DNA from 2 places in the Lysinibacillus phoenicis genome. Region 1 is predicted to be linked to the other one. Evidence: riboswitches for the same ligand, from Rfam matches in the RefSeq annotation. Region 1 holds a riboswitch; the other holds the start of a gene.
The links. Region 1 has a riboswitch for S-adenosylmethionine ahead of ABC382_RS13545 (O-acetylhomoserine aminocarboxypropyltransferase/cysteine synthase family protein). Riboswitches for the same ligand answer to the same signal wherever they lie in the genome.

Region 2: another riboswitch for S-adenosylmethionine. It lies ahead of metK (methionine adenosyltransferase); the one in region 1 lies ahead of ABC382_RS13545 (O-acetylhomoserine aminocarboxypropyltransferase/cysteine synthase family protein).

What each region holds. Positions count from the first base shown of each region.
Region 1 covers NZ_JBDFMP010000002.1:2,429,765-2,435,425, reverse strand. Annotated here, with positions in the region: gene chrR (class II chromate reductase ChrR) at 116-847, opposite strand; gene ABC382_RS13550 (glycerol-3-phosphate acyltransferase) at 963-1,595, opposite strand; SAM riboswitch class I at 1,751-1,864, shown strand; gene ABC382_RS13545 (O-acetylhomoserine aminocarboxypropyltransferase/cysteine synthase family protein) at 1,981-3,282, shown strand; gene ABC382_RS13540 (hypothetical protein) at 3,613-3,999, shown strand; gene ABC382_RS13535 (homoserine dehydrogenase) at 4,472-5,458, shown strand; gene ABC382_RS13530 (MerR family transcriptional regulator) at 5,525-5,661, opposite strand, start outside.
Region 2 covers NZ_JBDFMP010000002.1:3,933,408-3,939,068, forward strand. Annotated here, with positions in the region: gene ABC382_RS21250 (alpha/beta hydrolase family protein) at 1-675, shown strand, start outside; gene pckA (phosphoenolpyruvate carboxykinase (ATP)) at 1,339-2,925, opposite strand; SAM riboswitch class I at 3,315-3,433, shown strand; gene metK (methionine adenosyltransferase) at 3,691-4,887, shown strand; gene ABC382_RS21265 (gamma carbonic anhydrase) at 5,066-5,578, opposite strand.

The sequences.
Region 1 (5,661 bases):
TCATGCTGCATTTACTAGCAGTAGTAAACAAAATCAATAAGTCGTTATGATACTGAATATAAATATTAGGTCTCTTGGTAGTTCATAGTAAATTACACTGAGCGTAATCAGTTAATTACTTCCAATTAAATCCTTTTGTAGCTAAAAACTCTTTGATATGAGGTCGACGTTGTTCGACTAAAAAATCAGCCATTTGTTTTGTCCAATTATCAATTTTTCTATTTGAGGATCGGTTATTATAATACATCTCCATTGTCTCATTATAAGCTGGTAAAAGCTCATCATACTTGTCTACATTGTATCCGTTTTCATGTAATACGGCAGACACAGGTAAGCGTGGTTTGACTTCATTGCGTCGTGCTGGTACGCCAATTGTTAGGCCGAATAAAGGAAAAACGTGATCAGGTAGATTAAATAATTCACTTATTTCGGAAGGATTGTTACGTACCCCTCCAATATAGCAAATTCCATACCCCATTGATTCTGCTGCGATCACAAAGTTCTGTGCAAACAACGATACATCAGCTACACCCACTAGAACATTTTCAGCAGAGTCTGCAACTATGTCTACACCTTCTAGTTTTCCAGCCATTTGAAGACGCTTGAAGTCAACGCAAAAGACAAAAGCACCACCAGAAGTTTCATATTGACGAGGGTTACCAGAGAGTAATCCTAATTTCTCCTTTTTGTCTGCATCTGTTACCCATATTACACTATAGGCTTGGACAAAATGTGATGTGGCAGCCATTTGTGCTGTTGCAATTAAATCCTCGATGATTTCTCTTGAAATCGGATTGCCATCATAAATACGAACCGAGGAATGGTTGCGTAATAATTCTTTAACCATTTAAATATTCTCTCCTTTGTGTCTTATCTATATCATGAGCATAGCACGCTTTGTTGTCAAAATCGAATAAAGAGGGATTTGTAGTTATATTTAAATAGTTTGTAAATGTAAAACTTTATTTCTTTTTCTTAAATGCAGATGTGACTTTTGGCTCTGTGCCATTTACTAATCGTTTAATATTTTCAATGTGCAAAATAATCGCTATGCCAAATAGAAGGACAGCAATAACAGTAGGACCGATTCCAGGAATCCATAAATAAGTTGCTGTACAAAAAACGAGATAAAACTCAAGTACTCCAACAATTAAATAGTTTGTTGCGAAAGATAAAATGACAAATAGAATAAGTGCAAATAAACCTATTTTCCAATCAACAGCAAGTAAAATGCCAATAATGGAAGCAGTACCTTTTCCACCATTAAAGCCCATATAAAATGGGAAATTATGACCTAAAATAACCCCTGCAGCCATCATGTAAGTTAAAAGCCATATTTGTCCTTCGGTTAAATGTATAGCATCTGCTAAATAAATGTGTGCGCCGATAATGGCTACAACACCTTTACCAATATCGATGAGAGCTACTAAAACGCCATATTTCCAGCCTAGGGAAAGTGTAGCATTGGATGCACCAGCATTACCATGGCCAGCTTTTTTTAAATCAACCCCAGATAAAAATTGTGCCACTTTAGAGCCGTGAATACAGCCAATTAAATATCCAACTAAGAGAAAAATAATCACGGCTTTTACCATAAAAATACTCCCTTCAAAATTTTTTCTAAAATAGTGTATGCGTTCATAGTACGTAAAAGAGCAGACAGAAGTTTCGGAAAAAATAAAATTTACATGTTGACAGAAAAAAACTCTATGTTTATACTGTGTAACAACGATGGAAATTGAATCTCATACTCTTATCAAGAGCGGCGGAGGGATAGGCCCTATGATGCCCGGCAACCAGTAAGTGATGAACTTACTAAGGTGCTAATTCCTACAGATTCTTACTTGGATCTGGCAGATAAGGGGAGGAAAACTTGCAACCGCAACCCTCTTCTTAGCTGAAGAGGGTTTTTGTTTTCTACAGAAAAATCCTCCTCATCTCCGGTGCCATCGTAAAAAAATAACCATTTGGAGGTACACAATGACAAATTTTAAACCAGAAACATTGTTGTTACATGGTGGTCAAGAACCAGACCCAGTGACAGGATCTCGAACTGTTCCCATCTATCGCTCAACGGCATTCGTTTTTAAAGACACTGCTCATGCGCAACGTCTTTTTGCCTTAGAAGAAGCAGGGAACATTTACACACGCATTACAAATCCAACTGTTGATGTTTTTGAAAAACGTGTGGCTTTATTGGAAGGTGGAACAGCAGCAGTAGCACTTTCATCTGGTGCAGCGGCTATCGCATTTTCCATTTTAAACCTAGCTGGAGCTGGTGATGAAATTGTAGCAGCTAGTTCTTTATATGGCGGTACTTATAATTTATTTGCTAACACACTACCAAACTACGGTATTAATACAATTTTTGTAGATGAAACAAACCCAGACAATTTTAGGGCTGCAATTACCGATAAAACAAAAGCTATTTTTGCTGAAGTTTATGGTAATCCAAGCTTAAAGGTTTTAGATATTGAAGCGGTAGCTAAAATTGCACATGAGAATGGCTTACCATTAATTATTGATAGTACGTTTGCTTCTCCGTATGGCTCAACACCTATTGAATATGGTGCAGATGTTGTTGTTCATTCAGCCACTAAATGGATAGGTGGTCATGGTACAACTTTAGGTGGAGTAGTGGTAGATGCTGGTAAGTTTGATTGGACTAGCGGACGTTTTCCTGGTTTTACTGAGCCAGATGCTTCTTACCATGGCTTACGCTACGGCATTGATACGGCTTCAGCAGCTTTTGCTACGAAGCTACGCGTACAGCTATTACGTGATTTTGGTCCAACATTGAGCGCAGACGCAGCCTTTAATTTGTTACAAGGTTTAGAAACGCTTCATTTGCGTATCCCTAAACACAATGAAAATGCATTGGCAGTGGCTGAATATTTACAGAACCACCCATCTGTGGAGTATGTAAATTATAATGGCTTAGAAGATTTCCCAACACATGATTTAGCGAAAAAATATTTAAGAAATGGCTTCGGTTCAGTGCTCACATTTGGCATTAAAGGTGGACGTGAAGCCGGACGAAAGCTTATTGATAGCGTGAAGTTATTTTCACATGTAGCAAATGTAGGAGATGCCAAGTCATTAATTATTCATCCTGCCTCAACTACACATCAACAGCTCTCAGCAGATGAATTAGTTCAAGCTGGAGTAACCGAATCGCTTATTCGCTTATCCATCGGTTTAGAGGCAGTAGAGGACATTATTGCAGATCTAGAACAAGCGATTACGCAGGCAACAGCAACTGAACAAACAGTAAAAGCTTAAGTAAAAACATAAGGGAGAATGTTGTAGCGTTTACGTATTTTCTCATTCGATTTGCCTCATTTGGTAATACTTCTAACGTTACTACATCAGTCGAGTAAAGTCTCTGTTGATTATCAGAACCTTTTGAAAAATAATACCAAGTATTTTTATATGTATTATTGACTTAGTTAAATCCTTGTTATATACTAGGGAATAAGTTAAGGGTACGAAATTCTTGTTATAAAGGTAATGTTTTCATAAGTGCTCCCCCACTTTTGAATAGATGTGGGAGAGTAGTTACTTAGCCAGTAACTGCTCTTCCCAAAAACTGATGATAAAGGAGTGTTTGAAATGGGTAATATCTATAGTGCACAAAACATTGCATCCTATCTAATTTATGAGCTAAATGAAGGGCATGTTTTTGTCAATAATTCATCCATCCAACACCTCCTTGCATCGGTTGAAAGAAAATGGCAGCAAGTCTTTGGTCATACAGCATTTCAAGAGCATGTTGTTGCTGAAGAGGAGAGCTATACGATAAAGGAAGTTTTCGAAGCATATAAACATTACGGTGTAAGCCATATTCCACTTCCTGCGACAGAGTTTTACTTAAAGTATGGTACTTTTCAATTAGTGGAACGAACATATGCAGTCCCAAATTTTAAAGAAGAAGAAATTAGTCTTGTTCAACAAGCTTTAACACAATATCGATATCAGTTGCTTTCAAAAGCAAGTTGAACCCCCTCATATATAAGCTCATTCTCTACTGCTACAGGGAATGAGTTTTTTCTTTAGAGGTCCTTAAAATAATAACAAGATTATAGGTGTCCAAGCATACATATATAATAGAAGAAAGACATTCATCTATTTAAATGTAAAGAGTCAATTTTTGTTCAAATCTTATGGATTAATCGAAAAAACGTATAATAAGGGGAATGAAACCGATTTCTTTTGCACGTCTAGAGAAAACAAATGTCCTTCCTAGAAAGATTTTTCTTGTGAAAAGTATGTATTTGCGATACAATTTTCTTTAAGTTAAATTTTGAATTGTTTGAATTTGTGTGTGTTGCTACACGTACTGAAATAGCAAAACTCATACGAAGAAGAGTTGACTAAAGCCTGCGGTGGGTGTCAAATGATCATGACACAACCCCATGGAGAAATTAGCTTTGATGAAACTGCGGAATGTAAGTTGGAGGGAATAACAAGAATGGCAACTATAAAGGCAGCGATTTTAGGATTTGGAACGGTAGGTCAGGGCATCTATCATATATTAAATGAAAAGCGAGAAGAGCTAAAAAATAAATTAGGTATTGAATTAGAAGTTGCGAAGATTTTAGTGACAGATGCTAGTCGTGAACGTGTGCCAGGAACAGCACATTTGATGACAACGAGCATAGATGATGTCTTAGCAGAACCAGGTATGCAGGTTGTGTTTGAAGCAATTGTAAATGAAGAGCCTGCATTCAGTTATTTAAAGCGAGCAGTTGAGCATAAATGCCATGTTATTACAGCCAACAAAGTGATGTTTGCTAAACGAGGTTTAGAGTTACAGGATCTTGCAAAGGCAAATGGTGTTTTTGTAGGCTATGAGGCAACTACTGCTGGTGGCGTACCTGTTATTAAAACAATGAAAAATATTTTACTTGTTAATGACGTAAGTCGTATACAAGGAGTCTTAAATGGCACATGTAATTATATTTTAACAAAAATGCGTGCACAGGGCTGGTCTTTCGAAACAGCTTTAAAAGAGGCACAGAGCTTAGGGTATGCTGAGGCAGATCCATATAATGATGTTTCTGGTCAGGATGCCTTTAAAAAATTAATGATTTTAAGTGCTTTGGCTTTTGGAGAACAGCCAGATTGGGCTGATGTAGAGGTCATTGGAATAGATAGTATCTCGGCTGAACAAGTACGTGAAGCGTGTGAAAATGGTTTGCGTTACCGCCATGTAGCTGAAGTGGAGAAACTGGCTGACGGTAAAATTATCGCTAAAGTTGGTCCACAACTTGTTGATAAAGAACATCCACTCTATCCAGTCGATGATGTGTTCAACGCAGTGGCATTAGAGACTAACTACATTGGCACATTAACATTAGTAGGTCCTGGAGCAGGAATGTATCCTACCGCTAGTGTCATGGTAGAAGATTATGCCGAGATTATTGGGAAAAGAGCAGGATTTGTTGTAACGATTTAAATTAACTTATTTCATTTAGAAGCCCACCATTCAACAATGTTTAAATTGTATGAATGGTGGGGTTTTTTAATCCTCGTCTTTCACATCAATATCCTCTGGAATAGGGGTAGATCGCCAAATTTCGATTTCCTCTTTAATTCGTTCCAGTTGTTTAAAATAAGTACTAAATTGACCGCTATTTATTAGAATTTGTTGTCCATCGT
Region 2 (5,661 bases), 1.5 Mb from region 1:
AAAGGATTATTAGCAGAGCCAAAGGCAGAAGGTACATATGATGGCTTTTTATATTTAAGAGGGGGCATGCAAAGCATTGGAATGGTAAGACCATCACGTATTGCTCAATTTGCAGCTCAGGGCTTTATTGTGTTTGCTCCATACTATCGTGGAAATCGTGGTGGAGAAGGTCGTGACGAATTTGCAGGTGCAGACCGTTACGATGCAGTCTATGCTGTAGATGTTCTCAAACAATTTTGCAATGATAATATACATGTTTTTGGTTTTTCCCGTGGGGGAATTATGGCTCTTTGGACAGCTATTTTAAGAAAGGATATCACCTCTGTCGTCACATGGGCAGGTGTATCTGATGCAACAGCTACTTATTGGGAGCGAACAGATATGCGAAGAATGATGAAACGGGTGATTGGAGGAACACCGAATCGTGTACCTGAAGCTTATGATGCACGAACACCGCTTTTCGAAGTTGAGCAAATAACAGCTCCAGTATTAATTATCCATGGCTATCGGGATGAAAATGTTGATATCGAACATGCTAGACAATTGGCCTTTTTCTTAGACGAGGCTAATAAAACATACGAAACATGGTATGACCCTAACTATGCCCATCAATACCCACCTGCTAAAAATCGAGAAACCGTCCGCGCTCTTTGCCAATGGATGAAACAACAATAATTGAAACAAAGAAAATTGTAGTATGTAATTTGAGAGAACAAAACAATCAATGGAATGTGGTGAAAGGTGAATATGCTATTCGTTTCAGATACGAATTATCTTTTAGCCAAAGGTTTCATAGATTACTCATTTATTAATGTGTGACTATTCTTCTCCCGACATTTACCAATAATAGCCCATCCTTTCTATTAGTAAGGATGGGCTATTTTGTTCGCCTAGAAAAAAAGGACATGGAAAAAACACCTTTGCAGTATGGTTGTTTGGAGTGGAGCCAGCGTAACTCCTTGGGGATTAGCGTCACAGATAAGACCCTGGAGCGAACGAAGTGAGTGAAGCGGCTTATCGGACGCCCCCAGGAAAGGACGCTGGCGGAACGGAAATCTACCCCTTGCTTTGCCAACATGAACAAGAAGAAGGTTTCTTGTTTTTTCTTACCTTTATTCGGGTACAGATATTCTATAACAGGTAATGAAAGAAAAAAGGAGTCAATAAAACGAAATTCACCACGATTACTTTTATCAGGTTATGCCTTTTTCCAAGTTAACACTAGTAATCATGCAATTGTAGTTAACTTAAAAATAATCATACGTAACTCCCTATATTATCATTAAGAAAAAAGAAAAAGAGAACGAGTGAAATCGTTCCCTTTGTTCTGTATATAGTTTATTTTAATGGGCCACCAAGTGTAATGATAGCTTCAGAAACGTTTGTGAATTTCTTAAAGTTTTCATTGAATAGACCTGCAAGTTCAGCCGCTTTTTCATCATAAGCAGCTTTATCTGCCCAAGCTTCACGAGGGTTTAACACTTCAGAAGGTACACCTTCAACTGCTGTTGGAATGTGTAAACCAAAGACAGCATCTTGTGTTGTTTCTACATTAGTTAATTTGCCATCGATTGCTGCACGTACCATTGTGCGTGTGTAAGAAAGCTTCATACGGCTACCTGTACCATATTCGCCACCAGTCCAACCAGTGTTTACTAGGAATACTTGTGCGCCGTGCTCGTCAATCTTTTGACCTAACATTTCTGCATACACTGTTGCAGGAAGTGGAAGGAATGGAGAACCGAAGCAAGTAGAGAATACTGGTTCTGGTTCTGTTACACCACGTTCAGTTCCAGCAAGTTTAGAAGTGAAACCGCTTAGGAAGTGGTACATTGCTTGCTCTTTTGTTAATTTACTGATTGGAGGTAATACGCCAAACGCATCAGCTGTTAAGAAGATGATAGTTTTTGGATGACCTGCAACAGATGGATCAACAATATTTTCGATGTATTGGATTGGATAAGCAACACGTGTGTTTTCTGTTAATGAACCATCATCATAATCACAAATACGAGTTTCTGGGTCAACAGCTACGTTTTCTAAAACAGAACCGAAGCGGATTGCATTGTAGATTTCTGGTTCTTTTTCAGCAGAAAGGTTGATTGTTTTTGCATAGCAACCACCCTCAATGTTGAACACTCCATTATCAGACCAGCCATGTTCATCGTCACCGATAAGCTTACGATCTGGGTCAGCAGATAAAGTCGTTTTACCAGTGCCAGATAGACCGAAGAATAATGCCACATCGCCAGCTTCACCAACGTTTGCTGAACAGTGCATTGAAAGGATTCCTTGTTGTGGTAATAAGTAGTTCATGATACCGAAAATAGATTTTTTCATTTCACCAGCATACTCAGTACCACCAATTAAAATAATTTTCTTTTCAAGTGATACAATGATGAATGTTTCAGAAGATGTACCATCAACTGCAGGATCTGCTTTAAAGTTAGGAGCAGAGATAACTGTGAAGTCTGCAACATGAGAAGCTAATTCTTCTTTAGTTGGACGGATAAATAATTGATGAGCAAAAAGATTGTGCCAAGCGTATTCATTAATCACTTGAATGCTTAATTGAGAATCTTTGTCAGCACCTGCAAAGCCTTTGAATACGAATAACTCGTCACGTTCTTTTAAATATTTTATTACTTTTACATATAGGTTATCGAACACTTCAGAAGAAATAGGTTGGTTGACTTTACCCCAGTCAATTTGATCTTTTGTGCTTTCTTCTTCTACCGTATATTTATCTTTAGGTGAACGACCAGTGTATTTGCCAGTTTCTGCACGAACTGCGCCATCTACTGTTAACATTGCTTCACCACGAGATGTAGCTTTTTCTGCTAATTGTGGTACTGAAAGTTGAACATTAATGTTACCGCCGTTTAATAATTCCTTCAGTTCGTTTGCAATTTCTACTGAATTCATCGATTAAATACCATCCTTTTTTATAGTATTCCCTTGATTTAGAGGGATTTTTTCTTAATTTCAAAAATAGTATAACACAATTGCTTAAATAATCTATACTAATTAAGAAATTATTTTAGAGTTTTTATCACTTTTCAATAAACTGACAAAAAATAATGTTTTTCGAGTAGAATCCAATCAATCCTACTGTAATTAGGCATAAAAATTGAGCCACACATATGTTACCACAAGATGCTAGGTATGTTGTAGGGATTAATTTGCTTCTATTTACATCATCATCCAAGTATGAAAAGTTTTTGTTTAATCAGTTCCTTCCTTTCTATACAGTAATACATTAGAAAATATTTGACAACGTTCGACCTTTTCAGTAACATACAATTGAACGGATACTCTTATCCCGAGCTGGTGGAGGGTCAGGCCCTGTGAAACCCGGCAACCTGCATGAATCATTTCACGACATGCGTTGGTGCCAACCTGATGCAAGGGAACATCCCTTGAACGATAAGAGTGAAAGGTTACGAAGTCATTATTCCTTTCCTCATGTAAAGTAACGTGAGTAAAGGATTTTTTTATTGTTTAAAATGAATGTAAAGGTAAGTATATGTAGTTCTTTCCTTATTATAATGACGGATCTTTCGAAATCCTCGTGTTAAAAGCAGCAGTAACGGCTTGAGAGTTCAATCCTTAGGAGCGGACTTGACATGGGTAATGAGTACCGTATTCATACACAACTACTTTTCATAAAAGTAATAGGAGGAAAACCAAATGACAAACCGTCGACTGTTTACATCAGAGAGTGTAACAGAAGGACATCCAGATAAAATTTGTGACCAAATCTCGGATGCCATTTTAGATGCTATTTTAGCAGAAGATCCAAATGCACGTGTAGCGTGTGAAACTACTGTAACAACAGGATTAGTATTAGTAGCAGGAGAAATTACAACTTCTACTTATGTAGATATTAAAGGTATCGTTCGTGATACTGTAGCCGAAATAGGCTATACACGCGGTAAATATGGCTTTGATGCTGAAAACTTAGCCGTGCTTGTGGCTATTGGTGAACAATCACCGGATATTGCACAAGGTGTTGACCAAGCATTAGAAGCGCGTGAAGGCTCAATGACAGATGCTGATATTGAAGCTATTGGTGCTGGTGACCAAGGTCTAATGTTTGGTTACGCATGTAATGAAACACCAGAGTTAATGCCACTACCAATTAGTTTAGCACACAAATTAGCACGTCGTTTAACAGAAGTACGTAAATCAGGAGAATTAGCGTATTTACGTCCTGATGGTAAAACTCAAGTAACGATTGAATATGATGACAATAATGTACCAGTACGTGTGGATACTATTGTTATTTCAACACAGCATGATGAAGAGGCAACACTGGATCAAATTCAAGCAGATTTAAAAGAATTTGTTATTGGACCTGTTGTGCCAAGTGAATTATTAGATGCTAACACGAAATATTTCATCAACCCAACTGGCCGTTTTGTAATCGGTGGACCAAAAGGAGATGCTGGGTTAACAGGACGTAAAATCATTGTTGATACATACGGTGGTTACGCGCGTCATGGTGGTGGAGCATTCTCAGGTAAGGATGCGACAAAGGTAGACCGTTCAGCAGCTTATGCAGCACGTTATGTAGCGAAAAATATTGTAGCAGCTGGATTAGCAGACCGCGCTGAGGTACAACTTGCCTATGCGATTGGTGTTGCACAACCTGTTTCCATTGCTGTCGATACATTTGGTACAGGCAGAGTGAAAGAAAGTGAAATCGTAGAATGGGTTCGTGAACTATTTGATCTACGCCCAGCAGGTATAATTAAAATGCTGGATCTACGCCGTCCGATCTATAAACAAACTGCAGCATATGGTCATTTTGGCCGCACTGACTTAAATGTGCCATGGGAACAAATCGATAAAGCTGATGCACTTCGAGAAAAAGCACATCTGTAAACTATTGAACTAAAGTAATGAAGTCGTTAGAACGTTATTCTAGTGTACTAATATGCAAGGGGGCAATGTTGCCCCTTTTATTTTTTCAAAAAAACCTCGCACTGGCTCGTGAACAAGAAATGGTCACGGCCACGCGAGGGATTTTTTTCGTTAGTATTGAATTTTTGTGTATGATTGGTTACTTCTGAAGGGATTTATAATATTGACCTTTTTCTACGTATTCACGTACGATACGCTCCATATCCTCTTTGTCTTCAGCATTTAATTCACGGACAACTTTGGCTGGGCGACCCAATGCTAAACTATTCGGAGGAATGACCTTACCTGGAGGTACGAGGCTTCCTGCTCCAATAAATGCACCCTCTCCAATTTCTGCACCGTCTAATATAATGGAGCCCATACCAATTAAAGCATTTTTGCGAATTGTACAACTATGTAAAGTGACTTGGTGTCCGACTGTAACCTCATCTTCAATAATAAGTGGATATTTTGGGCTTTGATGTAAGCAACAAAGATCTTGGATGCTAACACGTTTACCAATAATTGTTGGTGAGACATCCCCACGAATGACTGTATTAAACCAAATTGTTGTTTCAGCACCAATTGTTACATCGCCCGTAACGGTTGCATAATCAGCAATGAAAACAGACGGATCGATCTTTGGCGTTTTATCTTTGAATGGATAAATCATGAAAATCGCCTCTTTTCTTTCTATAATGTAGTATTATCGTATCAAATACGCAACTTTATGGAAATATAAAATTAAAATGTGGC